4 regions of the Paenibacillus aurantiacus genome follow, and region 1 is predicted to be linked to each of the others. Evidence: riboswitches for the same ligand, from Rfam matches in the RefSeq annotation. Region 1 holds a riboswitch; each other region holds the start of a gene.

Region 1 (7,638 bases):
GGTGGATGATTGAACCGATTCGCAGGCTCATTAGCGGCACGATCGACGTGGAGAGCTACCTGGCGCTTGATGAGGCTACGATGCAGACGGCCTTTACGATCTGGCAGTCGGAGCAGGACGCGCTGCTAGCCGACTTATGCCGCCGATTCATGGACCGCAAGCTGTATAAGTATGTAACGATGGATGATGCGGACGAGTCGCTGTGGGCTTCCATACGGGAGCAGTTTACCGCCATCGGGTTGAACCCGGATTACCATTTGGAAGTCGATTTTCCGTTTGATTTGGCGTATGCTGTCTACCGATCGGGGACGCGAGACGCGAAGAAAAACGACAAACCGCCGATTCTTGTACTGGATCGCGACGGCGATGTTTCGGAAATTTCGAAGAAATCCGATATTATCCGCTCGATTACCGGCACCCACAGAGGGAAATACCATTTGTATTACCCATACGAGCCGCTGCTTGAATCGGCGGGCAAGCTGAGTCCCGATCTTCGCAAGCTGTTTGAACTGGAGTAGAGAGGAGTTTCACCCTTCATGTTAATCGACACGCACACCCATCTGGATTCCCATAAATTCGACGACGACCGCGCGGAAGTCATCGAACGGGCACGAGCCGCCGGCGTCGAAATCTTGGTCAATATCGGATTTAACCGAGAGACGATCCCGACGACCATGGCGCTCGCCGAACAGTACGAATTCATCTACGCGGCGGTAGGGTGGCACCCGACCGACAGCCTCGATTATGGACCCTCCGACCTCGATTGGATCGCCTCGCTGTGCGATCATCCGAAAGTGGTCGCGATCGGCGAAATCGGGCTCGATTACTACTGGGATACCTCTCCGAAGGATGTGCAGAAGCGGGTCTTCCGGGAGCAGATCGAGCTCGCTAAGACCAAGCGCAAGCCGATTGTTATCCATAATCGGGATGCACACGAGGATGTTGTTAGGATTTTGAAAGAAAGCGATGCTAAGGAAGTCGGTGGCATCATGCACTGCTTCTCCGGCAGCTGGGAGACGGCCAAGCAGTGCTTGGATATGAACTTCTATATTTCGTTCGGCGGACCGGTTACGTTCAAGAATGCGCGGGTGCCCAAAGAGGTGCTCGCGAAGGTTCCGCTTGACCGTCTTCTGATCGAAACCGATGCTCCATATCTGGCACCGCACCCTCATCGAGGAAAGCGAAATGAGTCTGCTTTCGTCCATCTTGTAGCAGAAACCGCTGCGGAAATTACAGGGAAAACTATGGAAGAAATCGCGGAAATCACAAGCGAAAACGCCAGGAAATGTTTTTCCATCGGACGAAAATAGCCCAAAACGAGAGGAATTTGAATGATTCGGGTGAAAAAACTTGTTTTGGTTGGATAAATTGCGGTTTTTTCGAGAGTTTTTCCTTTAAATTCGGTAAAATCGTCCTTTATCTCATCTTTACAATCTGGAGCAAAAGACGGTATCATTCATCTCAGGGCTTTCAAGATGTATTCCTTTTCCAATAACGCTTAGTCTCCAAAATGGAGAGCGGGGGAACCAAATGAGGACTTGCGCCGCGGGTAGTACGCGGGGTGCGCAGGTCGCGTTGAATTCTTCTAGGGGTGAATTTCTGCTGCGCGCTTGAACAGCGCTGCGAGCCGAATAGGGCGACTCTCTCGCCCGAATCCGACAGCTAACCTCGCAAGCGTCATAAGAGAGATCAACTCGTGCATCCATTCCATGCTACCCGTGTCCCACAGGAAGCCACGAAACAGATCTTCTGTCGTCGGCTTCTTTTTATTTTGAATATTGCGAATTGTGGCGACATAGTGTGATTCATGGAGGAGGTTTGAGGGAGTAATTGGAAGAAGCGGGCTTTGTGCACGCTAAATCTAATAGTCGACGCGTCTAAATCTATTTCATGCGTAACAGGGCGGCGGGGCTATGTAAGGAGGACCGAAGAAGTGGGCATAATCCAAGTTAAGGACACCCATGGGAAACGATCATCCAGCATGTCTTTCGCATTGCGATGGAAGCATGAGAACGTGCGTTTAATTGTCCTAAGCGCTATGATCTCAATCGCTATGACTTTCATGTTTCTGGTGTTGTTGTACGGAACGGCTGACAAGCGCGTCTCCGTAGTGTTGAATGGACAAGAAAACATTGTGGAAACCAAACAATGGGTCCTGCAACGCCTACTGGATGAACAAGCCATTACGGTGGGGCCGTATGATAAGGTGTCGCTGCCTTTGAATGCGGGCGTAAAAGATGGTGATCGGGTGGTCATCGAACAAGCGGTTCCCCTGACCGTGAAGGCTGACGGCAATGTAAGAACGGTGTACACGACAGAAAGAACGGTACAGGCAGCGATCGATCAAGCTCACATATCGATTCGCAGTGAAGACAAAGTGCTGCCGTCGAAAGACGCGGCCATCGAGCCGAACATGACCGTGACGGTCGTCCGGATCGATAAGCATCTGGTTCAAAGCGAGTATGAAGTGCCATTCACTACTGTTACCAAGGCCGATCCGACACTGCTTGAAGGCAAGAAGAAAACCATTCAAACAGGTAAGTCCGGCGTTGTCGTGAAGAAATACGAGAAGGTGTTCGCGGACGGCAAGCTTGTCTCGCATACTTTCGTCTCAAAGTCGACCCAAAGCGATACGGTGAACCAAGTCGTGGCGGTCGGCACGAAGAAACCGGTGGCGCAAGCGGTCACGCTGACCAAGGGCGGGGTGTCGTTCAAAGCGAAGAAGACGCTGAAGAATGTGACGCTCACCGCATATTCGGCAGATCTGGCGTCGACGGGTAAAACCAAATCCCATCCAGGGTATGGGATTACGAGATCCGGCTCCCGCGTCACGGAGGGCCGTACGATCGCGGTTGACCCGAAGGTCATTCCGATCGGCTGGTGGGTGTACATCGAAGGCATCGGATTCCGCCGCGCGGAAGATACCGGCAGTGCCATCAAAGGCAATAAGATCGACGTGTATTACGACAGCGAAGCCTATGCGGAGAAGTTCGGCCGCAAGAAGGGCTACACCGTGTACGTGCTGGGTCCCAAAAAGCCCGAGGCGATCTAGCGCGCCGCAGGTGGTCGTAGTTACAATTTATCGTCAAACCGAAGCAATTATGCCATGATAAGAAGAGGCCTCGCCTCTTCTTTTTGTACGTTTGTCCGGAAGGGATGTAAGGGTAGTCCATGATCAAAGAAATCATCGTCGTCGAAGGCAAGGACGACACCGTCGCGATCAAACGAGCGGTCGAGGCCGAGACCATCGAGACCGGAGGATCTGCCATCGGGGAAGCGGTGTTGAAGCGGGTGGCGCTTGCCCATGAACGCCGGGGCGTCATCATATTCACCGATCCGGACCATGCGGGTGAGCGCATCCGCAAAATCGTCGCGCAGCGCGTACCCGGCTGCAAGCATGCCTTCCTGCCGCAAGAGGAGGCGCTGTATAAGGGCGACATCGGCGTGGAGAACGCGAAGCCGGAGGCCATTCGCCGCGCGCTTGCGAGCATCCGAACGGAAGCGATCAAAGGACAAGCAGGCGACCCGCAAATTACGTGGGACGATCTGATGCGGGCGGGCCTACTCGTGCATCCGGCCGCGGCGGACCGCAGGCTGCGCATGGGAAATTTGCTCGGCATCGGCTACGCGAACGGTAAGCAGTTTTTCAAGCGCTGCACGATGTTCCGCATCACGCGGGAGGAATTCGACCAGGCGATGGCGCAGATGGATCAAGAAACCGGAGGAAGCGGCCAATGACAATCAACATCGAGGTAGCGACACCGAAGCGGACGAAGGATATTATCCAGAAGTACGGCTTCTCGTTCAAGAAGAGTCTAGGACAGAACTTCCTGATCGATCAAAATATTTTGCGCAAGATCGTCTCCGCCGCCGGCCTCGACAAGACCAAGGGGGCGCTGGAGATTGGCCCCGGCATCGGCGCGCTTACCCAGCATCTCGCCAGCGAAGCGGCTCGTGTGACAGCCATTGAGATTGACGATCGCTTAATCCCGATCCTGGGCGATATTTTCGCGGATACGGATAACGTGCATATCGAGCATGGCGACGTGTTGAAGCTGAACTTGAGCGAGCTCATGGCACGGCAGTTCGAAGGGCTGAGCGGCGTCAGCGTCGTGGCCAATTTGCCGTATTACGTGACCACGCCGATTCTCATGAAGCTGCTCGAGGAGAAGCTGCCGCTCGAGAACATCGTCGTTATGATCCAGAAGGAAGTGGCTGAGCGGATGGCGGCCAAGCCGGGCGGTAAGGAGTATGGGAGCCTCAGCGTCGCCGTACAGTATTACTGCGAAGCAGAGCTTGTCTGCATCGTGCCGCATACGGTCTTCATCCCGCAGCCGAACGTCGACTCCGCGGTGATTAAGTTAGCCGTGCGCAAGCAACCGCCGGTACAGGTAGAGGACGAGGGACATTTCTTCCGCACCGTTCAGGCCTGCTTCGCGCAGCGCCGCAAGACGCTAGCCAACAACCTGACCGCCTACGTGGGCAAAGCCAACCGGGAGCAGCTCGGCCCGATTCTCGCCTCTATCGGCATCGATCCGTCCCGCCGGGGCGAGACGCTCTCGCTGGAGGAGTTCGCCGCGCTCAGCCGGGCGTTGATCGCCGCGGGGTTTTAGGGAGCTCCAGAGTTAGCTGCAAGGTAACCGTGCCGAACAGGCACGGTTTTTTGGCGTTTCAAGACGCAAGAGAGCGGCGACTTCCGGAAGTCGACTAAGGCCAGCCGAAAGGGAGGAGGGCAGCGCCCTTGGAGCCCCTGGCGGAGGGGGAATGCTGTCAGGTTAAGGAAAAACGACCGATGAAGCCATAATGTCTTAGGATGGCCTTCAAGACCCACTGAAGCTTTGTCCGACAGGACAAAGGCGTGCCCGCTCGAAGCAACCCGCCGCTCACGAGCCATAGTGGCTGCACGAAGAAGGGAGTCCAGAGGGCGAAGTCCTATGGTTCCCCTCAGCTGAGGGGGAAGGGCAATGCTGTTAGGTTAAGGAAAAACGCCGGTTGAAGCACCAACGGCCTATAGTCGACAGACTTAGGCTTTCGAACTAACATCAAAACCAACTGAAGCCTTGTCCGCGAGGACAAAAGCGTGCCACGTTCGAACCCACCCGCCACCCGCGAACAAACGTGTCAGCACGAAAAAGGGAGTCCAGAGGGCGAAGTCCTCTGGTTCCCCTCGGCGGAGGGGGAAGGGGCGAGGGGCAACAAAAGCGGGGTCAAAGGGGCGGAGCCCTTCTTAACCTGACAGCATCGGGGGGAAGGGGGAGGGGGCAACAAAAGTGGGGTCAAAGGGGCGGAGCCCCTTTTAACCTAACAGCATTGCGGCGGAGGGGGTGGGGGGAGGGAAGCAGGGCAGCCGCCCTCGAAATAGGCCTATGGCAGGGGCACCAAACGCCCCCCCTTCCCATACGATAGACGAAGAGGTGATTTGCCCATGAAGCAAGGGGACCTGGTCGTCCGCAAATCGTATGGCGGGGACGTCCTATTTCGCATTGCATCGCTACACCATCAGTCGGCTATGCTAAAAGGAACGGACTATCGGCTGCTGGCCGACTCGCCTATGGACGACTTGGCGATTGTGCCTAATCCGGAGTATAGCGGCGCGGCCAGGATGGCGCGCGTGAAGGAATACGAGTCGCTTCAGCGGATGCAGGAGCAGCGGGAGCAGCAGGCGATGAAAGGGGATGTAGGGCAGCGACTGGCGCTGACGGAGACGAAGCATCCGTTCTTCGAAATGCCAGGCAAGGTGCTGCATCTGGACGGGGATGCGAACTATTTAAAGAAGAGTATGCAGTTGTACGCCCAAATGAGGGTGCCGGCGCACGGCGTTTATGTGCACGAGTCGCAAATGGCGGAGACGGTCAGGAGCCTGCTGCCGCAGTTACACCCGGATATTGTCGTCATCACCGGCCATGACGGGGTGCTGAAGAACCGGATGACGAACGATTTGTACAGTTTGGCCAGTTACAAAAATTCGCAGAATTTCGTCAATGCTGTCCGGATTGCCCGGGACTACGAGAAAAGCCGCGATGGGCTAATCGTCGTAGCAGGGGCCTGCCAGTCCCATTTCGAGGCGCTGCTGTACGCAGGCGCGAATTTTGCGAGTTCGCCGGGTCGCGTGCTCATTCACGCGCTGGATCCGGTGTATATTGCGATCAAATCGGCCTTTACGCCGATTAAAGAGACGATCAACCTGCCAGACGTCATTCAAGGGACTATCAGCGGCTTCGACGGCGTAGGAGGAATCGAGACGGTTGGCAAATACCGGGTGGGCCTGCCAAAGCCCAAAACGCTGACGGGCGTGAAGCCAACTGTTTAATATACCGCAACTTTAGTCAAATATGCATGAACCCGAAAAACTCTACAAAAAATTTATTGACAGATTATTTTGTTCGCTGTTATAATATAAATTTTTGACAAACCACCTCAGTCGCGCTATAATGGACAAGGAAAGAGGTGGTAGTGGACAATGGCAAAAAATGCGCTGTTGGAAATCAAACGCAGTCTGGAAGCCCATGTGGGCGCCAAGATTCGGCTTCGAGCTAACGGTGGTCGGCGAAAGACCATCGAACGTACCGGTGTGTTGGAAGAGATCTACCCTTCTGTATTCATTGTGAAACTGGACCAGGAGGCGCACGCGTTCAAGCGGGTGTCCTACAGCTATGCGGATATTTTGACCGAGTCGGTCGAGGTAACCGTGGATAGCGACGACGGCCAGATTCGCATAACCTATTTGCAATAAACGTTCCCTTCCACATAGCACGACAAGCAAGAACGCGATTGCTTCGCGCGGCTTGAACAACGCGATTAATCCTTTAGGGGATGTCCGGGGCTCAAGCGGCGCGAAGCAGCTCGCGTTCTTTTTGTGCTGGATAAAAACGGCGGGAGGCCGGCGCATAGGCGAACGCGAGGAGCACACACTAGAGCGTAAAGAGGCATAGAGGAGGACAAGGCAAATGAGTCGCAGACGCAGAAGCACAATGAGCGAGCAATTAAAATACGAGCTGGCGAAAGATCTGGGCTTTTACGAGACCGTCCAAAAAGAAGGTTGGGGCGGCATACGCGCGAAGGACGCAGGCAACATGGTGAAGAGGGCCATCCAGCTGGCCGAACAGGCAGCCGCCAAGCAATATGAAGACACCAAAGCGGCGGAACGGGCCGACGCGGTAGCACGCCGTTATACGCAGCAGCAACAACAGCAACGGCAAACGACCGACTACGCGGTGCAGTCTTCGAGCCAGGGAGCTCCGGGGCGCGAGCAGCCTGTATATGCGGCAAGCGCCGTACCAGCAAGCAATCTTGGCGCACCGGTGCACGCGACGACCATGCCTGCCTACGCGGGATCGACATTCTCGAGCGGAGCGACGGTAGGCGGCTACGCGCAGCCGGCCAACCCGAACCCCCAACGGCCGCAAGCGTATACGCAGCAGAGCCCGTATATAGCCCGCTCTCAACGCGCACAGGAAGATGCGCAGGCTGGCTTTATCCCGTTCGGGGCTATGCCGCGTCAAGGCGCAGACCAAAGCGCATATCGCAATTAATGGACCGAATACCCGCCACCATAAGCTAAGATGCCTCAGACCCGCAGGATGAAGCCGCGTGCAGCTCGATTCGAGGGGCTGCCCGCAAGAAGCGGGAGCGGTGTCT
Region 2 (7,638 bases), on a different contig from region 1:
CGTCGACACGATCGAGCTGCACGGCGCCCACGGCTATCTGATTCACCAGTTCCACTCGCCGTCCATCAACGATCGGACGGATGAATACGGCCAAGACAAGGCGCGCTTCGGCGTAGAGGTCATTCGCGCAGTGAAGGCCGAGATGCCGGAAGGCATGCCGCTCATCCTCCGCGTGTCGGCGATCGAATACATCGACGGCGGCTACGACCTGAGCGATCTGCTGCCGGTGCTTGCGCAGTACAAAGCGGCCGGCGCCGACGCGTTCCACGTCAGCACGGGCGGGGAAGGACCGGCTGGCAAGCGCAAGCCGGGCAATTATCCGGGCTATCAGGTGGCGTTCGCGCGCGAAATCAAGCAGGCGCTCGGGCTGCCGGTCATCGCCGTCGGCAACCTCGACGATGCGAAGCTGGCCGAATCCGTCGTCGCAAGCGGCGATGCGGATCTGGTCGCGGTCGGCCGCGGGATGCTGCGCGACCCGTACTGGGCGTATCATGCGCTGCGCGCCAATGGCGAGACCCGCCGGGGCATTCTGCCGAAGTCTTACTTGCGCGGCGAATAAGCCCGTGCCAAATAGCGGCAAAGCGGCGGTCCGATAACGGTGCCGCTCACGGTGCCGATATCGGCGGTTCTGGCGAAATGCCGCATGCCGCGCAATCGGTATCATGCAGCGCCGCCGCTGCGTATACCCCCATCTGGGGAGGCTGCCCTTGTCTGCGATACTAACCATGCTCCTGCCAGGGGCATGGTTTTTTTGCTGTCTTTGCACGCTATTACCAGCGGATGGAAGCGGTATTTCCATTTTGACATCAGCCCACGGCGGGCGCATAATATACAATGTTATTCGGTTTACTGGCGGAAGGCAGATTGTTTGGGGGATAGGGAGGTGCGATCATGTCCTTATCGACGACGCATCGTCTGATAAGCACGCGACCGTTCATATTTTTTACGATTATTATGCTCATTAAAGGGTATTTGGCTTGGCACGTCATCTTTGACACGACGCCGACTTGGCAGCCGCTCGTCACGGAGCTGCCGTTCTGCTGGCTGGCGTTTTGCTTGCTGGAGTGGTTCGCATCCAAGCGCAAGCTGATCTATTACATGGCGCTGAACCTGCTGTTTACGAGTATTTTCTTCGCAGTCATTATGTATTACAAATATTTCGGCGTCATCGTGACGTACCATGCGCTGGAGCAGGTGAATCAGGTGACGGCGGTCAAGGATAGCGTGTTCGAGCTGCTGGACCCGTATTTCTTGTTCATCTTCACCGATATTATCTTGATTCCGCTGCTCATCTACCGGAGCGCGAACCATCGGCTCTGGCGGCACCGGAGCGCCCGCAGATTGAACCGCGGCACCGTAGGGGTCTTGTTCATCGTCTCCGCGGCGCTATGCCTGCTCAACATTTGGCCGAACCGGGCCAGCATGAACGAGATCAAGCAAGCCGAAGAGATGGGCATTCTCAACTACGAGGCGTTCACGGTAGCTGATCAGCAGGACGAGACGATCGTCGCGGCGGATCAGATTACGCAGGATGCGATCGACGCGATGAAAGGCATCCAGGAGCCGGCGTCGCCGAATTTGACGGGAGCGGCCGCAGGGCGCAACGTCATTATCGTGCAGATGGAGGCGTTCCAGAACTTCTTGATCGACTTGAAGATCGAAGGTCAGGAAGTGACGCCGAATTTGAACAAGCTGGCGCGGGACAACTTCTACTTCCCGCATTTCTTCCAGCAGGTTGGGCAGGGCAATACGTCCGATGCGGAATTTGTCGTGAACACGTCGTTCTACATCCCGCCGCACGGCGCGGCGACGATGCAGTATGCGGACAAGGCGCTGCCGAGCATGCCGAAGCTGTTGGAGGCCAGCGGCTACGAATCGTACAACTTCCACACGAACGACGTAGCGTTCTGGAACCGGGAGAATTTGTACAAGGCGCTCGGCTTTACGCACTACTATGACAAAACATTCTTCACCGAAGAAGATAAGGTGTTCTTCGGCGCATCCGACGAGGTGCTCTACCGCAAGACGGCGGAGGAGTTGAAGAAGAAGCAGGACGCGGGCACGAAGTTCTACGCCCACGTCATCTCGATGACGGCGCATCATCCCTTCTCCATTCCGGAGGAGAAGGATAAAATCAAGCTGCCGGAGCGTTATCAGGGCACGTTCGTCGGCGATTACATTCGCGCGCAGAGCTATGCCGACTACGCGCTGGGCAAGTTCATCGAGGAGCTGAAGGCGAGTGGCGTGTGGGAGAACAGCATCCTGCTCGTCTACGGCGACCACCTGGGCCTGCCGAAGTATTCGCTCGACAGCGACGATAAGGCGCTGATGGAAGAGATCTACGGCCGGGCGTATACGTATACCGACATGATCAACATCCCATTCATTATCGCCGGCGACAACGTAACTTATCCTTCTCGGCAGCAGCAGATCGGAGGCCAGTCGGACGTCATGCCGACGGTGATGAATTTGCTCGGCATTTCGATCGAAGATCATGTTCACTTCGGGCAGGATTTGCTCAATCAGAAGACGTACAACTTGCTTCCGCAGCGCTATTATTTGCCGTCGGGCTCGTTCCTGAGCGGGCAATCGCTCTATATCCCGGGCGTCGCGTTCAAGGATGGCCTAGAATATCCGCTGACAGGAGATGGGGCGAAGCCGGTCGAGACCGTCACGCAGCAAGATTACGACAACGCGCTCAAACTGCTGCAGTATTCGGACAGTTACGTTCAGCAGCTGCCGGACCGTCAAGAGTAGGGGGCCGACGTTGGTTTGAGCCCGTCAATACAACAAATACAACAAGAAAGCAGGGTGCCATTGCGGCCCCTGCTTTCTTGTTGTGTAGGCAATTATGCAGCTGATCATTTTGGGTTTGAAACGTAAAGCGGACGAAAGCTTTGTCCGACAGGACAATCGCGGGCTTACCCCGAAAGGACACTTCGAAGACGGCCGCGTAACGAAAGACGGTATATCGGGTTGTCCTAAGCGTTTTCCGGCGGAAAGCGTGCTTCGGAAGCATACGCTGAGCCGGGGCCCTATGGTTCCCCTCGGCGGAGAGTAATGCTGTCATGTTAAGGAAAAACGTCCGGTGAAGCCACATAGGCCTAAAGTTGACAGGCTTATGTCTTAGGACTGACTTCAGGCCCACAGAAGCTTTGTCCGCAAGGACAAAAGCGTGCCATGCTCAAAAGCAAACCGCCGACCACCAAACGACCGCGCTTTCGCGAAAAGGGGAGTCCAGAGGGCGAAGTCCTATGGTTCCCCTCGGCGGAGGGGGAAGGGGGAGGGAGCAACAAAAGTGGGGCCCAAGGGGCGGATTCCCTTCTTAACCTGATAGCATTACGGCGGAGGGGGAAGTGAAGGGGGGAGGTCCCCCCTACTTCTTCAAATGGTACGGCACCGTTGTCACAATCACGTCGCGCCGGTACAGCAGATGGGCGCGGATGAGCAGACTGGACTGGTTATGCAAAATATTGTGCCAGCCTTTCTTCGGAATGAACTGCGGGATGATGACGGTCACCTGCACATTCATCTCGCCCGCTTTGCGCTGTACCGTATCGACGAATTTCGTCAGCGGCTGGATAATGCTGCGGTACGGGGAGTGCAGCGTAACAAGCCTAACGTCCGGCTGCCACTGTTTCCATTTCTCCTCGAAGGCTGCCTCGTCCTCCCGCTCGAACGGCACGTAGACCGCGATGATCTGCTCCGGTTTCAGCGATTTGGCGTAGCGCAGCGAATTCTCCACGACATGGGTAATGCCCGCCACCGGCAAAATAATCACGTTACCCTCGACCGTAATGGGTGGCTCGCACGTCGATAGCCGTAGTTGATCACCAACGGCATCGTAATGTTTGCGAATGTTGCGGAACAGCATAATAATGAGCGGCAAGAACACTAATACGGGCCATACTTGCCAGAATTTCGTGAGGAAGAACATCAGCGTCACGACGAGGCAGATCAGCGCGCCGATCCCGTTAATCGTCAGTTTGAGTCTCCAGCCCTCCGGCTTCTGCCGTATCCACTTGAGCATCATGCCGGTCTGCGACAGCGTGAACGGAATGAAGACGCCGACCGCATACAGCGGAATCAGGTGCTCGGTCTGGCCGTTGAACACAATAATAAGCAGGATCGACGACAAGGCCAGCATGAGAATGCCGTTCGAATAGCCGAGGCGGTCGCCTCGCACGGTGAACATCCGCGGAATGAACTTATCCTTGGCGAGACTGACCGCGAGCAGCGGGAACGCGGAATAGCCGGTATTGGCGGCCAGAATCAGAATGAGCGCCGTCGTGCCTTGGACGAAGAAGTACATGGCATTGCGGCCGAACGTCTGCTCCGCGATCTCCGAGACGACGGTTACCTGGGGGTGCGGCGTAATGCCGTAATACCAGGCCAGGAAGACGATGCCCGAGAATAACAGCGCCAGGAGCAAGCCCATCGCGGCGAGCGTCTTCGCGGCGTTGTTGGGGGCGGGCGCTTTGAAGTTCGGGATCGCGTTGGAGATCGCCTCCACGCCCGTTAGCGCGGAACTGCCCGAGGCGAAAGCCTTCAGCAGCAGGAAGAGACTGATACCCGCGACAGGCGTGCCGATGGATGCGTGAAGCTCCGGCGGCACATGGCCGCTGGCGATATCGTAGAGGCCGACGCCGATCATGATGAACAGCGCGAGTACGAACAGATAGACCGGGTACGCCAGTACCGAAGCGGATTCGGTCACCCCGCGCAAGTTCAGAATCGTGATGAAGATGACGAACACGATCGCGATCGGCACGGTATAATCGTGCAGCGACGGGAACGCGGACGTAATCGCGTCCGTGCCGGCCGATACGCTGACCGCGACCGTCAGAATGTAGTCGACCAGCAGCGAGCCGCCGGCTATGAGTCCGGGCCAGATGCCGAGATTCTCCTTGGAGACGACGTAGGCGCCGCCGCCGTGCGGATAGGCATGGATAATTTGCCGGTACGACAGAATGAGCGCCGTTAGCAGCACCAGCACGCCGATCGCGATCGGGATCGAGTACCAGAACGCGATGGCCCCGGCCGCCATCAGCACGATCAAAATTTGCTCCGGTCCGTAAGCGACCGAGGAGAGCGCGTCGGAGGATAGAATCGCCAGCGCCTTCGTCTTGTTCAATTTCTGTTCGCCGAGCTCTGTCGACTTCAAGGGCCGCCCGATTAATAATCGCTTAATTGCGGTAAACACGCGCTTTCACCACCCGAAAGAATCATTGTATTGTCTTTACCCGTGCCCACGCGCGTCCCAAAACCTCTTTTTAAAGGTTAGGTTCTTCACCTTGGACGCGTTTTATGAAACGCCAAATAACGCAGAGGTAAGACCCCTGCGTTCACGGTGCGAACGATGAGTGTTAGACCCCCTCTAATGACGCTTACGAGGTTAGCTGTCGGATTCGGGCGGTTAGAGTCGCCCTACGGCCGCCGCGCTTCTTGCGCGAGAATGGCCGATTCACCCCGGTGAGCGCCGTGTGGCGGCGTTCACGATTGGTTCCCCCGTTCTCCTGTTCGGAGATTCAGCGATGCTGGTTGCTAGTACGGAAGCTATCATACTCCCGGGAAGCGCTGCATGTAAACGGACGCGGAATCGTGCGTTGGGGCTTGGATGGCGATATTTGGCTGGGGGCAGCGCTTACATGAGCCGTTATCGCAGCGAAGATCCGTTTATCGCGGTTATTGTCGCGTTTTCGACGATATCAGGCGGCAAGACCTATAACGCGCGCTTGTCCGTTCGCATAGACTTTCATGTTTTTGGGAAATACCAAACGGGTATTAAGTGGAAGCACAGTCAAGTTAGCGAGGAAGGGGCATGTGGCATGGCACAAGCAAACGGGCAAGGCAGGGTTCAAGGGAAAATCGCGCTCGTAACCGGTGCGGGATCGGGGATCGGACGCGCTGCGGCGTTGCGGCTGGCTGAACAAGGCGCCAAGGTGGCGCTGCTCGACCGGGAAGAGGAACGCGTCGCAGCCGTGCTGGCGCGCATCGAGAAAGCAGGCGGCGAGGCGATCGCGATCGGCGCGGATATTTCGAGCAACGACGACATGGAGGCCGCATACCGGAAGGTAGCGGACAAGTGGGGGCGGCTGGATATCGTCTTCGCTAACGCGGGCATCAACGGCGTGCTTGCGCCGATCGAGACGATGACGCCAGAGGAATTCGGCACGACGATCGACATTAATCTCAAGGGGACGTTCTTTACGGTGAAGCACGCCATTCCGGCGTTGAAGGCACAAGGAGGCAGTATCATCGTCACCAGCTCGATCAACGGCAACCGCGTCTTCTCGAACATCGGTTTCAGCGCATATAGTACGTCGAAAGCCGGACAAGTCGCGTTCACGAAGATGGCTGCGCTTGAATTGGCCAAGTTCGGCATACGCGTCAACGTGATTTGCCCGGGCGCGATCACGACGCATATCGACCAGAACACGGACCGCAAGCCGGAGCTTGCCGAGGTGACGATTCCGATGGAATTCCCGGAAGGCGACCAGCCGCTTGAGGACGGGCCTGGCAAGCCGGCGCAGGTGGCGAATTTGGTGCTCTTCCTGGCCTCGGACGAATCCAACCACATCACGGGAACGGAAGTGTACGTCGACGGCGCGGAATCGCTGCTGCGAGGGTAAGCAGCATAAGCGAGGCCTTGCATGCTAGCTGCGGTGTACATGGAGTTCCGAACGAAAACGAAGGGCTGTTCCGTTCGTCGTCTTGGAGACGCGTGCGGAACAGCCCTTCTTGTCTAGGAGGTGGAAAGCAGACGGTAACGCTGCAGCAGCCGCTTGACGGCTTCGAACTGCAGCGGTTTGGCCAGGAAGTCGGCCATCCCGGCTTCCAAGCAGCGCTGGCGGTCAGCGGGGAGGACGTTGGCCGTCATGGCGACGACGACGGGCGAATGCGGCGGTCCGCTCGCGGCGAGAACCTGGCGGGTCGCCTCCAAGCCGTCCATGACCGGCATGCGCATATCCATCAGAATGAGCGCATACCGGTTCTCGGCTGATTTGGCCACGGCCTCGCCGCCGTCCGCGGCCACATCGGCGCAGATGCCGAGCTTCTCCAGCATGCCGATCGTCAGCCTCTGATTGATCTCATTGTCGTCGGCAACTAGCACCCGAGGCGCCCCGCCGCCGATCGCCGGTTCGCGCTCATCCGGCAAGACCTCGAGGCTGCAGGATAACTCCCGGTTGCCGGACTCGAACAACGAGGCGAAGCTGATCTCCGGAATGCGCGAAGGCAATCGGCCGTCCAAGCCCGTACGCTCGGCTCTGGCTGACAGCCTGCCTGCGTTCTCAGCTGCGGCGCCTGCTGAATCGGAGCCGGCGAAGCTGGCGTCTTGATCGGCCGCGCCTGGATTGGGCATCGGGATATCGACGGCACCCATTAGGGACGCCGCTGCAGGATTCTCCAACGCCTTTACGACCGATTCGGATTCCGACAACGCGTCATGGAACCAGCCGGGCTGAGTCATCCAGGGCGTCAGATCGGTACCGTTATCCTGACGGCTGCGTTCGTCCTCACTGTATGGCTTGACGGTCACCGTGAAGCGGAAGGTGGCGCCGGCGGCTTCGTTCGTCTCGACGTGAATCGTCCCGCGCATCAGCTCCACGAGGTTTTTGCAGATCGCAAGGCCAAGGC
Region 3 (7,638 bases), on a different contig from region 1:
ACTGGCCGCCTTGTTCGCGGTCAATGCACTCGCTTGGGCTTCGGCTGGGCCGCTCGTTCGGAACGCGGAGCGTAAGCGGTCTCTGCGCTATTCCGCTTACTTGGCGCTTCTCGCGTTAGGCTTGCTGCTCACGTGGGAGGAAGCCGGTCATATGGCGCGTTTCATCGCTGCCAGCTTGATTTATTTCGGCGCGTTGACGGCACTGCTGCTGGCGCAGTCGCACGGAGCGCCCCGCTTTTACTACCGCTGGGGCGCGGCCGCCTGGGCCGTCTTCCTGGCCGTCAAGTATTACGATACTGCTTGGAAGCTATTGCATAAATCATTCAGCCTCGCGCTGGCCGGCGCATTAGCCATCGCGCTGACGGCGTTCTACGATCGTCGGTTCGGCGGCGGGGCAATGGCGACAGTCACGCCGGTACCGCGCTTGCGCGCCAAAGTCTTCGTCTCGATTCTGCTCCTCCAAGGCGCATTGCTGGGCGGCATGATCGCGGTCAACGAGACAGCGCTGGCGAGCGGCGTGACGGTCAAGCTGGAGCTGGCCCCGCTGGACCCGCGCTCGCTGCTGCAGGGCGATTACGTGCAGCTGAATTACGGGATATCGACGCCGCCGCAGAAGGAGGTCCCCACCTTGGAGGAGCTCGGGTACGGCGCCAAGATCAAGGTCGTGCTCGCGCCGGACGCTGGGGGCGTCTATCGGTTCAGCCGGCTGTACCTGGAGGGAGATGCGCTCCAAGACGGCGAGGTCGCGCTTAATGGCAAGTGGGAGGGGTTCCGGATCGAATATGGCATCGAACACTATTTCATACCGGAAGGAACGGGAGCGGACGTGGAGCGCACGGCCAAATTCGCGAATGTCGTTGTCAGCCGGTCGGGCAACGGCATGATCGTCGGCTTACTCCCCTAATAAGCGGATTGGAAATACTACATAAGAGGCGGCGTTCGTGAGGGCTCCGCTTTTTTTGTATGCCGGCAACGTTTAAATCCCGGCAGGAAGGGGGACAATAAATTGACAACAAGAGGTGTAACACGCTATGCTATTTTACATAAAAATCTTGAAAATAGGCGGTCTGAACAATGGCATTCAACCCGAAAATCACGGACATGCAAGTGTCGGATATCAATGACAAAACGAAACTGTACCAGTACGTTGTGACCCTTCATGACAAGTCGAAATATCGGTTGTTCCTTAGCAAAAACCCGGAGTGGAATCTGCAAGCGGCCAACCGTCTGCTGAATATCCCGTGCCCGATGTGCCGCAAGGATTACTATTGCAAGTGCATGGATAAGCACCTCGACAAGCTCGAGGCCGAATTCCTGTCCCAAATTGAGAAACAAGCGTAAGCTTTCGTCCCAATGAGAAGCCGCGCCCGCCGAGCAGCATGCTGCCAGGCGGGCGCGGCTTTTTGTTCGGCTCGCTATCCGCGGTAATAGATATAGACCTTCTTCGTCTCGCCGTCCCAATAGGCGTTTCCGCCGAGCAAGTTCGCCGCCGTGCGCACGGGGACGTATGTCGTCGAATCGATCACGGAGAAGTTGTCGACGGCGGTCGCGCCGAATTGCGGCTGCTTCTCGACGTTATCCCAACTGACCGGATTGCCTGTCGCCGCTCCGATCTGGCGAAGCGGGGCGAATACGTGGCCCTCGATGGTGCGTCCGTATCCGGCGAGTTTGTCGTTGATGACGATTTTGATCGTATCTGGCTTCGTCGTATCGACGTCTTCTACTTCAGTGTGCGTACCGGTGTATTGATCGAAAAAAGCGCGTTCCATGACGTTCAAGTCGACATTGCCGCTTATGCCGTCCGTCTGTCCGCTCTGCGAATATTGAAAGACGGCCCAACGTCCCCAGGTGCCATTGTCCATCGGCTTGTTCACGCCGTAGTGGGCGACCCAGAGCGGATATTCGGCCAGCTCCTTGCCGAGATAGGATCTCGCGAAGCTCGCGCCGGAGTAGATCATGACGGGATGTCCGGTCTGCTTGCGCACGTCCTCCAGCCAAGCGTCGACCCAGTCGGTGAGCGCCGCCGCGCCGATGGAGGACGCCGCGCCCTCTACGTCGAGCACGTGGGGGAAATCGGCGTCGTAGCCGCTGATCGTGCCGACGAAGTGCGCCGCTTCGGCGCCTGGGGTGTTGCGCTCCGGATGCGCGTAGTGATAAAACCCGATCTTCACGTCCGCCGCCTTGGCGCCTGTGACGTTGCGTTCGAAACGAGGGTCGGTCGAGCTGTTGCCCTCCGAGGCTTTGATGAAGGCGAATAACTTGCCAGCCGCTTTGACCCGGCTCCAATTTACGTCGCCCTGATACCTGCTCACGTCAATGCCATTGACATTGCTGTCGCTTCTCGCCTGCATATCGCCATCCTCCCTTATTATGATCAGTCTATGCGGCTTGTCGCGCCTCCGACACGGCTAGGCTGCCCGGGTGGCGAGGATTTATGGACGGATTTCACTCCTGCATGCACTTGGCCTATAATAAGTATTTGTAAACGTGCCGGCTCGTACCGGACCTTATACATAAATTGGCCTGGGGGTTCTTATCATTATGCTGTGGTGGGTGTATTTGATTTTGGCGGCAGCGGGGTTTGAAGGCTTGGCGATGCTCGTATCGCGTGAGAAATTGATGCGTTTCGACTTGGCGGTCATCGATTTCATCCAAGGTATGGAATCGCCGGGACTGACGTCGTTCGCCAAGACGTTGACGACGATCGGCTCGAGCAAAGTCGTCATTCCGCTTGTGCTCGGGACGGCGGCAATGCTCTTCGTCGTGCTGAAGCATCGGAAAGAATTATATTTGCTGATCGGCGGCATGTTCGGCTCGACGCTGCTGAACGAAGGGCTCAAGCGGCTCTACGAGCGCGCCCGGCCGGACATTCATCGGATCATTGAGGAGACGGGCTACAGCTTCCCAAGCGGGCATTCGATGGCGGCCTTCACGTTCTACGGGCTGCTGACGTATTTGCTATGGCGCCATATGCCGTCGAAGCGGTGGCGCGGCGTACTCATCGCGTTCAGCGTTTGCATGATCGGCTGCATCGGCATTTCCCGCATCTACCTGGGCGTGCATTATCCGTCCGACGTGCTCGGCGGGTATTGGGTGAGCGCTTGCTGGCTGGCCATGTGCGTCAAGCTATTCCGCCGTCTGGCGCATGTGCGTAAGTAGCGGAGCGGTGACCTGCATATAGCCGTAGCACACCCGGCTTCCAGCGATGAAAGCGAGTGTGCCTGATTTAACTTATGGGAGCAGACGCTTGGATTATGACCGCTTAGATTAGGACGGTCTATTTTTATGGAGGTGCGGATTGGGAACCGGGCGGTGCGTCCGGGACGACGAGCGGTTATGGAGAGGTGGAAGTTTGATTATTCGTTTGACAATTCAGACAGATCGAGGTAAACTTATCGTACGCTTAATTCCCGTGACGCCAAGGAACGGGAAGCGGGGGAACCAATTTCGGCCCCGAACGCGCTTCGCTTGCTTCGCGCAGGAGAGGATGCGGCGGCCGGAACGCTTGCAGGTCTATGTGCCTGTTGGCAGGGGCGAGTCGTTACGCCGGTAACGTAGGGAACCATCTATCCCGAGTCCGTCAGCTAACCTCGTCAGCAGAAGATGGGTCCCGTGATCAGCACCAACTTCGCTCACATTCAGGAGACCCGAATTGACGGGTCTTTTTGTTGTTTCATGAAGACCCGGTTGTAGTCCGCAAGCTTGCCGCTCGTTACACGGGGGCTTATGGGCGCATGCGCTGGTCTTTTTTTCATGAAGAGGCCCTTATCCGTTATCGATTAACTAATACAGGAGAAGGAGGTTTCTGCCATGCCAAGCCAGGACCCAATGAATCCAGCCGTCATGCGGGCGTCGACTGCCCCTGCCGGTGGCCAGCCGCGGATAGACGATGTTCTGCTCCGCTTTCCGGAGGAAGCGGATTATTATTCGAACCTTATTGATTGGAACGATCCGGATGATCCGCTTCGTCTGCTGCACGAGCCGGCGAACCGGCTGGACGGACGCGCCGGGGCAATCCCGCCGCACGACGACATGCGGGATACCGTGCCGGGCTGCCAGCATGCGTATGGTTCGAGCGCGCTGCTGAACATCGCGCCGGAGTGGCTGACCGACTCAGCCAATCTCGAGCCGGGACTTGCGTACATCGCCAGTCATCCGGAGATCAACCACGTGCTGCTCAGCGGATTCGACAGCTTCGGTCTCTCTCTGCAGCAGCTGACGATTCTGCTTGGCCGGCTTCGCGCGATCAGCCACGTGCAGATTATTCGGTTGACAACGGAACTTCCGGTTCGTCAGCCGCGTCGAATATACGAGAACGAAGCGCTGCTGGAGCTGCTGCGCGCGTATTCGACGCCCGAGCGGCGGATCTACGTCACGGTGCATATTACGCATCCTCGCGAATTGACCGCGGAAGCCAAGACGAGCTTGGAGTCGCTGCAGCAAGCGGGTGTCATCGTCGTGAACCGGACGCTGTTGATGCGCGGCATCAACGACGATGCCGTTGTGATGGGCGAGCTGCTCGACAAGCTCGTCTGGGCCGGCGTGGCGCCGTATTATTTGACCATGGCGGATCCGAACGGCGTGCACGAGACGCATGCGCTGCCGCTGGTCCGCGCTTATGAATTGGTCGAGGAAGCGAAGGCGCTCACGAGCGGGCTCGGCAAACGGGTACGCTTGTCGATGAATCATGCGTCCGGCATCGTTGAAGTGCTGGCCGTGGAGGACGGCCGCGCGTATTTGAAGCTGTACCGGGCGGGCGATGCGCGGCAGGGGCGTTTTCTCGTGCGGGATTGCGGACCGGAGTTGACTTGGTTCGACGAGCTGCATGAAGCCGAAGCGGCGGACGCCGCCGCGGCCGAATCTGCTGCAGGCGCAGTCCTGGACGCGGGCGGGGATATCTGGACAGAGCCCGTGCCGGATTTGCGCATCGAGTGGAAACCAGGCGAACGCAGCGAGGAGATCGTCTCGATCAACATGATGCCGATCGGGGATTGACGCGCAAGTGATCGCATAATGGCAAGGAAGAGGAAGAGGACAACCGGCAGGCCGAAGCGGCAGCCGGTTGTTTGGCGTTCGGAGGTACGGATGTAGGATGGCGAGAGGCTGATCGCGCATCGGTGAGCGTGCCAGCAGGCGTACACATTCGGTGGATTGGAGCGCGATAGTAATCTGTAGCGCATTATCGGAGAGGAGACGTCCCTCCGAAAAACCAGTGTGGATTCATGCGCGATAGCGATCCACAGCTCATTAACGGAGGCGAATCCCGCCGAAGAGGTCGCGATAGCTCGGTATCGGGGGAGCCTAATGCATGCCAAATAGGCCCGGAACAGACTTGCTGCTTCCGGGCCTTGCTCTATCGTGAGGCGTTAGTGCGAAGCTGCATATTCGGCTTCTTCCGCCGCCGGATCCATGCGTTCCTTGCTCATGATCCACGCGCAGACGAAGGCGAGCGCGGCCGGGATGATGCCAATCGCGAACGTGAACGTGATCGAGGACGAAAGGCCATCCGTGATTTTGTCCAGCACATCGCCCGGAATGTTCTGGCGGACGGCCGGGTTCAACAGCGCATGCGGATCGCTGAAGTCGAGCCCTTCCGGCACGGTTTGGTTGCTGCCGGCGAAGGAGTCGGTCAGCTTACGCGTCAGTGCGTGGCTCTGCAGAATGCCGAAGATCGTAATCCCGAGCGTCATGCCGAGCGAACGCAGGAAGTTGAGCGTCGAGCTCGCGGCTCCCCGCTGTTTGGCGGAGAAGGAGTGGATGGCGGCGTTGCTCAGCACGGAGAACGACGCGCCGATGCCAAGACCGACCAATATCATATAGGCCGTCACGGTGACACGGGATGAATCCGGCGACAGCGTCGTCAGCAGGGCAAGGCCCACGACGAGAATAAGCAGCGTCGGGATCATGATCGAGCGATACGGCAGCTTGGTGAGCAGGAAGCCGCCGCCCGTGGCGGTGACGACGGACCCGAGCATCATCGGCAGGAGCACGAGGCCGGAATTCGTTGCGCTGCCGCCCAGCACGCCCTGGATGAAGATCGGGATGTATACCGAAGCGGTGATGAACGCTGCGCCGCTCAGCATCGCGATCAGGTTGCTCGAAGCGTACAGGCGGTTGCGGAACATGCTGAATGAGATGATCGGCTCTGCTGCGCGCGATTCGATGAATAGGAATAAGGCGCCGAAGACCGCGAAGCCTGCGAACAAGCCGAGGATTTGGCCGGAGCCCCATGCGTATTCTTTGCCGCCGAGTTCCAGCGCGAAGATGAGACAGACGATCGCACAGATGAGCGTGAACGCGCCGGACCAGTCGATCGGCTGCTTGCTGTGCTCGTGCGATTCCTTATAGAAGAACGCGATCATCGCGAAGGAGAGCAGGCCAAGCGGGAGGTTGATATAGAAGATCCATTCCCAGCCGATGTAATCGGTAATGTACGCGCCCAGCAGCGGGCCAAAAATACTCGACATGCCGAAGACGGCGCCGAACAAGCCGCCAAGCTTGCCGCGGTCTTGCGGAGGGACGGCGTCGAACATGATCGTGAACGTAATCGGGACGAGAGCGCCTCCGCCGATGCCTTGAATGACGCGATAGAGCGATAGCTCGACGATCGAGTCCGCGGTGCCGCACAGGATTGAGCCGAGCATGAAGACGATGATGCCGAAGACGAAGAAGCGTTTGCGCCCGTACATATCGGACAGCTTGCCGAAGATCGGCATGCCGGCCATCTCGGCGACCATGTAGGCCGAGGTCACCCAGACGAATTTGTCCAAGCCGCCCATCTCGCCGATGATCGTGCCCATGGAGGTCGCGACGATCGTGTTGTCCATCGATGCCATCAAGATGGCAAGGAGGAGGCCTGCGATGACGATGCCGGGGGATTTAGGTTTTGTGTTCATGTGGTTATTATTTCCTTTCTCGCTTGGATTGGTCCAAGTGTGTCGGCCGATGCGTTTTCCATATTTGACCTTCACATATGATACCTTGGAGCCGCGTAATTTAAAACAGTTCTTTTTCGGTTAATTTCAGTATAGCCATCTATTCCTGACAACAGTTTGTCAGGGTTCGAAGGGCCAGTCTCTTTTTTCTCCTGCGTCATTGTCCATTCCCGCTTGGACGAGAGCCACGGCGGGCGGGTATACTAATGAGAGAAGGATCATCCAAGTGTGGAAAAAGGGGGTAAACGCATGATCCACAAAGAGCTCGATTGGAGAGCGGCGGACGGCACCCGCATGTACGGCTGCGAGTGGACGCCTGAGCTGGGTGCGTCCGTCAAAGGCGTCGTCGCTCTCGTGCACGGTATGGGCGAGCATACGGGGCGTTATGAGCATGTGGCAGGCATGCTCGCGGCTGACGGGTGGGCGGTGCTCGCGTTCGATCAGCGGGGACACGGGCGAACGGAAGGCAAGCGCGGCCATACCCCCGCCTACGAGGCGCTGCTCGAAGGGGTGGATTGGCTGCTCAAGCAGGCGGCCGAGCGCTATCCGGCGCTGCCGCGCTTTTTGTTTGGACACAGTATGGGCGGCAACGTGGCTATCAACTATCTGCTGCGCCGACAACCGCCGCTGGCCGGAGCGATCATTACGGGACCGTGGCTGAAGCTCGCCTTCCAGCCGCCGAAGCTATCGGTCGTCGTCGGCC
Region 4 (7,638 bases), on a different contig from region 1:
CGGTATCGGCTTCAAGCGTTGGTGCCAGCTCGTCGCCCGCATGTCCATCCCGCAGTCGCAGCCGCTCGGCCAGCTCGCCGAGGAAGCGACCCAGCCGCACGCCGAGCCGCACGCCGCGGCCGCCGGGTTCGTTGCGCCAAAACGGGATTTCGCTGAACCGGTTCGGCGCTTCTTGCACGTAGACCCGGTCGTGATCGATGCGGCTGATCATCCATGAAGAGGTTCCGAGCTGGAAGACATCGCCGGCGCGGCTTTCGTGGATGTACTCCTCGTCCAATTCCCCAAGGTGGACGCGGCTATCGGCATGATGAACCGGGTATGCCGAAGACTGCGGGATCGTGCCGACGCCGGTGACGGCGGCGACTGGCGTAAGCGCGCGGCGCGTGACGACGTCCCGCTCGCGATCCCAATCGATCAGCGGCCGCGCGAACGGGTAGAAGCCGGCCAGCACCTTCAGGACCGACTCGAGCTGGGCGCGCGTATACTCGCGGTAACACTCGCTGCCGCATAGCAGCGCATGCAGCGCGTCCACTTCGATATCCTCGGCCGCCGCGACCGATACGATATGCTGGGAGAGCACGTCGATCGGCTGCCGTGGCAGCCGGATGGCTTCGATCTCGCGCCGGACGACGCTGCGGCAGAGTACTGCAGCTTCCGGCAGCTGGCTGCGGCTCCGTGCGAGAATAACGCCGCGGCTGACGTCGCCCACAGCGTGCCCGGCGCGGCCGATGCGCTGAATGCCGGAAGCGGCATCCATGGGCGGATCCACCTGAAGGACGAGGTCGATGTGGCCGACGTCGATCCCAAGCTCCAGCGAGGAGGTGGCGACGAGGCAGCGCAGCTGGCCGCTCTTCAGCAGATCTTCGACTTCAAGACGTCGCTCGCGTGCCAGCGATCCATGGTGAGCGCGGGCGAAATCCTCGCCGGTCTGCTCGTTCAGACGCAGCACGAGCCGCTCGCACAGCCGGCGGCTATTCACGAAGAGCAGCACGGACGAGGCGCCTTCCATCAGCTGCAGGAGCCGCTCGACGATCGGCGTCCACACCGCCGCTTCGCGCGATTGCGCGGGGCGGCTGAAGTCCGGCATCGTCACGCGCACATGCATCGTCTTGGCCATCATGCTCTCGATAATCGCCACGGGCCGCGGGTGGTAGCCCAGCACATGCCGCAGCGGCTGCGCTTCTTCCGCGTCCTCATCCAGATCAGCAGTGCGCTTGTCCAAGACGCGCGAATGTTTATCCCTGTCATCCCCGTCACCCCCGGCATCTCCAGCATCGCGTTCGGCGGCGGCGTCCCGAGGCGCCCATCCGCCGAGAAAACGCGCCATGCGGGACATCGGCTTCTGGGTTGCCGAGACGCCAATCCGCTGAACGCGACCTTCGCATAGGGCAGTCAGCCGCTCCAGCGCGAGCGTCAGATGGGCGCCGCGTTTATCGCCGGCGATGCCGTGTATCTCGTCCACGATGACAGCGTTCACTGTCCGCAGCATCGCGCGCCCTTTGGCGGAAGTAAGCAGCAGGTATAACGATTCCGGCGTGGTGACGAGCACCTCGGGCGGCTTGCGCGCCATGCGGGCCCGCTCTGCGGAAGGCGTATCGCCTGTACGGACGGCCGTCGCGACTCCTGGCCAGCCGTCGTCATCGCCTTTACCCGCGACTCGGACTTTCGCGTCCTGCTCGATCTCGGAGATAAACCCGACCAGATGGTGCTGAATATCGTTGTTGAGCGCTTTCAGCGGCGTAATATACAAGGTTCGTACGCCGGCCGTCCAGTCTCTGCCTGCAGCGTGCTTCTCCCGGACGATCCGGTCCAGGCAGGGCAGCAGCGCCGCGAGCGTCTTGCCAGAGCCCGTAGGCGCGGCGATCAGCGTATGTCGGCCGCTTCGGATGGAGGCCCATGCCTGCAGCTGGACGTCGGTCGGCTCGCCGAACGCGCGGCCGAACCAGCCGGCCAGGACGGGATGAAACGCCTGCAGCGCTTCGGAGGATGAAGACATCGAAAGTCAGCTCCTTTTCGAGAAGAAGTGTTGCTTCTCATTATACCTGTTTTTGGTTCAGAAACTGAGCGGCGTCTCATACGTTTAGAAGTAACACCAATCGGGAGGGTATGTATGCAGAGATGGCGGGAGACGTTGGAGGAGAGATGGAACGAGTGGAGACAGGTCGAGGATGCGCTGAGCCGCACGCTCGAAGGCAGGCGGGTGCTGCGCGTCGCGGGATCGCGTACGCCAAGGCTGCTGCCGCCGGCATCCAAGACGATTAGATCGGGCCAATTGACGGGCATATCGGGCAGTTACGAGGCCGGACTGGCCTGCTTTTGCCTAGGCGAGTTGAAGGCGGAGGAACGGCATGCGTTCCTGGAGGCGTGGCACGCGCGTCTTGGAGAAGGGGCCATGGTCGTCATTGCCGATCGAAGAAGCGAAGGATGCTCGTCGGCCTTTGAACTGCATCAGTTGTTCGCGGATGTCGGCACGGCGCTGGATGTGCAAGTCGGACGGACGTTCTGGTGGGTGCGTTACGAAATTAACACGCGGCGTTGAGAACGGATTGGCACGATCGGTATCCCCGCACATTACGGCTACGTCTTTGATTGCCCTCTATAATTATTAGAATAATCAAACAATTTAATCCGAATTAGCCTCGAAATGCGCTGCAGCTTGTTTCACGGGCCCGCATTCGAGGTGAAGGATGACTTATACCGGCAAGTATGGCGGAACAGCAAACCGCCGTGCTTGTTCGGGGGAACAAACACGGCGGCTCGTTGTTTGGGATCGAACGCGGGGGCGATCGATCCCGGTCGCGAATTAATCGACGTCAGTCGTGTCGACCACTTCGTCCGACGGCTCGTCGGCATATTTCTCAAAGGTTTCAGGACTCATAACGCGGCGGGCCGTGACATAGCGCTTCTGATAGTAGGAATCACTAAGTCCGCTGATAGTTACGCCCTTGCTGGAAGACGAGTGAGCGAACTTACCGTCTCCAACATAAATGCCGACATGCGAAATGCCTTTGCCGCTCGTATTGAAAAATACGAGGTCGCCTGGGATCAAGTCGGCTTTCGCCACTTTCTTGCCCAGTTTGGCTTGCGAGGAGGACGCGTGCGGAATCGAGACGTTCAATTTCTTGAATACGTACATCGTGAATCCGGAGCAGTCGAACCCCTTAGTCGTGGTGCCGCCATAGTTGTATGGCGTGCCGATCAGATCGGCGATGACGCCGTCCATTTTGGAATCCGCGAATGCGCTTCCAGCTTGGAACGCAAGCATCATGGCCAAGCCAATCAGCAGAGCAGCAAACTTCTTCAAGAATAGAAACCCCTTCCGGTGCCTACGAGGTTAGCTGTGGGGTTCGGTTGAAGGTACCCTATGATCGCCTCGGGCGTATGCTAGTTTGCATTCGCCGGGATCAATTCACCCAAAGATGGTTCCCCCGTTTCTCTTGCGAGAATTCGGCATTTTTTTCATTCCGCGTTATAATTCGATCATTTTCACATATTCCCTTCTAAGTTCACAATTTGTTCACAGATTAGAATTCTAAGAGTGCAACTTTTTTGCTATTATATCGTATCTATTTTTCTCTTTCTATCGGTTCAACACCCATTCTATCGACAGTCCCCATCCTCTGCCCCGCTTTCCGGTCATGAACCGTCCCGATCCGCTGTTTTTCCTTGCGCAAGCTTCTTTTTCCAACAGCAAAGGACAGTACCTGATCGGCACTGCCCTCCACCTTCAATTCTCATCCTTCTTTGGCTTCATTCGACTGCCAGGCCGCGAATTGCGCCGCCACGGTCCATACCTTCATGATCGTGCGCACGAAATGGAAGCCTTGGTGCAGGACCAGCGCGAGCAATCCTGCCCATAGCATGGATACCGACGCCGCCGTGAGGCTGAGCAGCAGCCCGATCGCCCACATAAGGAGGGAGACGCCCGCGAAAGGCAGCAGCTTCTTCAGCCCTTCGCTGAGACCGCCGAACGCGCCCTTGCCCGTGACTGCCCCGAACTGCATGGCCAGGAACAGCAAGTGCAGGAGGACGGCCCCCGCGAACCATCCGCCGGCCAGCGGCAGCGCGCTTGCGCTCAGCTCCGCCAACGTATCGCTGCCAATCAGCGCCTCGTACAACCGCGGAACTACCCAGATGCCCGGGGCGATCGTCAGTGCCACTTCCAGGAAGTACAGCAGCGTAACCGGTCTCCAAGCCGCACGGATACCGGCCAGGAAGCGGGTGCCGCCTTCGCTTTCCGATGCGTGCAGGGAGTAGAACAGGCCGGCGTTCACCAGTGGCGTGATGAGCATGCGCCCGGCCAGCAGCGACGCGAACAGCCACAAATAAGGATGGATGAGATCGGTCTTCATCAATTGGAACTGCGCTTCCGTCAAGAATAGTCTCACTGCGTCCTCGCCGCCTTCGATGCCTGGATACCGCTGCAGCAGCGGCGTCACGATCGAATCGATGGTCCGGTAGAGGAAGAAGCCCCAGAGCAGTTCGTACAAGAACAGGACGATTACGATGAAGAAGTGCTGTCCCGTCAGCCACCAGCCTTGCTTTAAATGCCGCCTCATGCCGCGATCCTCCTCTCTTGCCTGTCCTGGCGGCCATTACCAGGCCAGCGACGCGAACAGGCTCTCGATCAGCTTGGTCAAGCCGATCCCCCAGCGGGTGCGCGTCTTCTCCGGCACTTCCGCCTTCAAGTAATTGTTGATGTGCCGGTTATCCAGCACGTTACCGTAATCCGGGTCGACCGTTGCGTAAAGCAGCGGGGCCGGGTGCAAGACTTTATAGACCATTTGATTCTCCTTGCCTTCCCAAACCTTCGGCATGGTCGTGCCGTCGGCGAACTGGAGCACGACCGGCACGGGCCCGTTCGCCCCGCCTCGCCGCTTGACCAGCACGGTCGATTCGTACTGCTTGTTCCCCTTCTCGGCGACGGGACGAACGGTGATCGATTCGACCGCATAATCCGCCATGTCGCTGCCGTAGACGAAATGGCTGAAGTAGTCGTCCCATTCCGTCTTGGTGACCTGCTCGACGATGCGCTGGAAGTCGGCCGTGGACGGATGCTTGAATTTATACTTCTGGAAGTAGGTCCGCAAAATTTTGCGCATCGTCGGTGCGCCGACCTGCTTCTCAATGCCCACCAGCACGAGCTTGGCACGCATGTACACATTCTCGGCATAACTATCCGAACTGTGATAGGACCACGAAAGCTGCTTAAGCGGGGCGGGATTGGTCATGTAGCTGGCTTCCAGCGTCAAATTGGGCTCGAGGCCGTATGCGCTCTCCATGACTTTGTCCTCCGCATAAGAGGTGAAGCCTTCATCCAACCAGGCTTCCTCGAACTCGTTGGTCGCGACCATGCCGTACCAATACTGATGGCCGACTTCATGCACGACCGTTCGCTCCAGGCTGTCGATTGACGGGTCTGGCGAATCGGCCTCGAAGCTCGTGACGAGCGTCGGATATTCCATGCCGCCCGCGCCGCCTGCGCCTTCCGGCGGCACGACGATGGACAAGGTCGAATATGGATACGTGCCGTACCACTGGGCGAACTTGCCGAGCGCGGATTTGGCGGCGTGCATGTAGCGCTCTTTGAGCTCGGCGTGCCGGGGATCCAGATAGAGCTTGATGCGGACGCCTGGAATACCGGTTGTCGAGTAGGCTTCTTCGCTATAGATAAAATCGGGTGAAGCGGTCCACGCGAAGTCGTGCACGTCGTCGGCGTAGAATTGGAACGTCCGCCGCCCGCCGTCCGCATTCGTCGGCTTCGTCTGAAAGCCGGTCGCGGCGACCGTATAGTCCGCCGGCACGTTGATCCGCACGTTATAAATGCCGAAGTTGCTGTAGAATTCCGAGTTGCCGTGGTACTGATGCGCGTTCCAGCCATCTGCGCTTCGCCCCCGCGTTCCGGCCGTCTCGTAGGCGGCAAGCTTCGGGAACCATTGGCCAGCCATGACGAAATCGCCGTAATAGCCCATCCGCGCGAATACCTGCGGCAGCTTGACCGTGAAGCCGAGTTTCAGCGTTACGCTCTCGCCGGGCGCAATGGTATCGGGCAGTCGCAGCTTGGCCAGCGTCTTGTCGCTGGCATTGCCGTCATCGGGCTGCACGTAATGCAGCCTTGGGAGGAGACTGTCGCCGCTCTCCGTTTGAAGCGAGTCAATCGTCATGCTGCCTACGCCCGCCGACGTCGCCTTGTCGCTTCGCAGTTTGCCGCCCGATTCCCGCATGAAGCTGGTGTCCGGCGCTTCGAACGCGTTCGGATAGAGGTGGAAGTACATTTCCGATACAGCAGACTTGCCGGGGTTTGTCCACGTGAGCGTTTGCTCGCCCGTGAGCATTTTGCTTTGTTCGTCGAGTCTGACGTCGATGTGGTATTCCACGACGCGTTTGCTGAGCGCGACCGGCTTCGGCTTGAGCACCGATTCCGGAACGGGCACGTTCGTCTGGGGGAGCGTCGTCTTGGGTGCGGGGACCGCGGGAGCGGCGGGCGTCGGCGCGGTTTGGACCGACCCGGGCTTGGCCGTCGGCGAAACGTCCATATGGGACGGCGCGAAGGCGTACGTATATTGCGATACCCAGGCATCCCCGAACCCTTCCCGCGCCGACACGCCGAGAAGGGCGGCGGCGACGGCGAAGAGCAGCAAGCGTTTGGCAAGACGTGGCGTCATTGAACGATTCCCTCCCGTTGACAAGCATCTAAGGCATGTATATGTTTGCTTTTCCAGGATTATTAGCTAAAATGGAATTAATGTGTGGACATGCGCGGCAAACCCGCGCCAGTATTGGATCTAAGCATGGTAGAGCCGTGCCTTGGAGCACGGTTTTCAAAGGGAAGGGAGCCTGGAATAGATGTCCGAACAAGAGCAAGGCCAGCAGCAGCCGGCGGCAGGGGAAGAGGCGCCGAAGAAGGAGAAGAAGCAGCTTGCGCTGAACGTTGTCAGCAACAAGGCGCACAAGGGGTTCGGTGCGGGTACGATCGATCTGAGCCAAGTCTCCTGCGTCATGATCGATAACGGCGAGGCTTATATAGATGTAGGCGCCATGCACGCCAAGAGCAAGATCGAGCGCGGCATCAAGTTTACGCCGAATAAGGAAGATACGCCGAACGGACGCCTGTGCTACATTGTATGGGTCGCGGTCGACCGTAACGAGAGCGGCTCGTATTATGCCGGCGCGACGGCTTGTCCGATGCTGATCGATTCGGAGGCGAAGCGCGGGTGGAAGATTCTCGCCGACCACGTGAACCGGCTCGATTACGCCATCAAGCGGCGCTACGTGCTGGATGAGCTGACGGCCGACGAGAAGGCCGCGCTGAAGGGGCTGCTCGTCAGCCACAATGCGGAGTGGTGGGACAACTCGCCGGAGACGCTGAAGGAAGCGCTCCAGGGATAAATGCAAATAGCGCCACGGGGAGAACACCCTGTGGCGCTATTTGTTGCGTGGCAGTATCTCATAGGGGGACTACCTCTTATGGGCCGGCGCTTTCGAAACCTTGGAGAAGGGGGTCGATGCGGCCATCTCCGAGAACAGGCTTTCCGTCTTTTCCGGGGGTTGCTTCAAACCGGATTGAAACGTTCACGGCGGTGGCCAGAACGGAGGCCTCCCATAGATTAGCGACTGAGGTACAACGAGAGCTGATCG

The links. Region 1 has a riboswitch for cyclic di-AMP ahead of ACFFSY_RS00275 (resuscitation-promoting factor). Riboswitches for the same ligand answer to the same signal wherever they lie in the genome.
Region 2: another riboswitch for cyclic di-AMP. It lies ahead of kimA (potassium transporter KimA); the one in region 1 lies ahead of ACFFSY_RS00275 (resuscitation-promoting factor).
Region 3: another riboswitch for cyclic di-AMP. It lies ahead of ACFFSY_RS07075 (KamA family radical SAM protein); the one in region 1 lies ahead of ACFFSY_RS00275 (resuscitation-promoting factor).
Region 4: another riboswitch for cyclic di-AMP. It lies ahead of ACFFSY_RS32605 (C40 family peptidase); the one in region 1 lies ahead of ACFFSY_RS00275 (resuscitation-promoting factor).

What each region holds. Positions count from the first base shown of each region.
Region 1 is NZ_JBHMDO010000001.1:53,992-61,629, reverse strand. Features, by position in the region: gene ACFFSY_RS00285 (HD domain-containing protein) at 1-518, shown strand, start outside; gene ACFFSY_RS00280 (TatD family hydrolase) at 537-1,310, shown strand; cyclic di-AMP (ydaO/yuaA leader) riboswitch at 1,486-1,693, shown strand; gene ACFFSY_RS00275 (resuscitation-promoting factor) at 1,934-3,052, shown strand; gene rnmV (ribonuclease M5) at 3,172-3,738, shown strand; gene rsmA (16S rRNA (adenine(1518)-N(6)/adenine(1519)-N(6))-dimethyltransferase RsmA) at 3,735-4,613, shown strand; gene yabG (sporulation peptidase YabG) at 5,426-6,310, shown strand; gene veg (biofilm formation stimulator Veg) at 6,461-6,733, shown strand; partial or broken gene ACFFSY_RS00250 (small, acid-soluble spore protein, alpha/beta type) at 6,948-7,121, shown strand.
Region 2 is NZ_JBHMDO010000022.1:291,144-298,781, forward strand. Features, by position in the region: gene ACFFSY_RS12895 (NADH:flavin oxidoreductase/NADH oxidase) at 1-559, shown strand, start outside; gene ACFFSY_RS12900 (LTA synthase family protein) at 892-2,757, shown strand; gene kimA (potassium transporter KimA) at 3,377-5,203, opposite strand; cyclic di-AMP (ydaO/yuaA leader) riboswitch at 5,369-5,544, opposite strand; gene ACFFSY_RS12910 (SDR family oxidoreductase) at 5,829-6,632, shown strand; gene ACFFSY_RS12915 (response regulator) at 6,746-7,638, opposite strand, start outside.
Region 3 is NZ_JBHMDO010000015.1:43,862-51,499, reverse strand. Features, by position in the region: gene ACFFSY_RS07095 (GDYXXLXY domain-containing protein) at 1-904, shown strand, start outside; gene ACFFSY_RS07090 (hypothetical protein) at 1,075-1,341, shown strand; gene ACFFSY_RS07085 (GH25 family lysozyme) at 1,416-2,351, opposite strand; gene ACFFSY_RS07080 (phosphatase PAP2 family protein) at 2,542-3,159, shown strand; cyclic di-AMP (ydaO/yuaA leader) riboswitch at 3,391-3,612, shown strand; gene ACFFSY_RS07075 (KamA family radical SAM protein) at 3,811-4,995, shown strand; gene ACFFSY_RS07070 (MDR family MFS transporter) at 5,367-6,896, opposite strand; gene ACFFSY_RS07065 (alpha/beta hydrolase) at 7,185-7,638, shown strand, end outside.
Region 4 is NZ_JBHMDO010000053.1:37,177-44,814, reverse strand. Features, by position in the region: gene ACFFSY_RS32615 (DEAD/DEAH box helicase) at 1-1,996, opposite strand, end outside; gene ACFFSY_RS32610 (hypothetical protein) at 2,111-2,539, shown strand; gene ACFFSY_RS32605 (C40 family peptidase) at 2,804-3,304, opposite strand; cyclic di-AMP (ydaO/yuaA leader) riboswitch at 3,309-3,463, opposite strand; gene ACFFSY_RS32600 (hypothetical protein) at 3,735-4,559, opposite strand; gene ACFFSY_RS32595 (M1 family metallopeptidase) at 4,596-6,665, opposite strand; gene ACFFSY_RS32590 (YwhD family protein) at 6,847-7,389, shown strand; gene ACFFSY_RS32585 (N-acetylmuramoyl-L-alanine amidase) at 7,506-7,638, shown strand, end outside.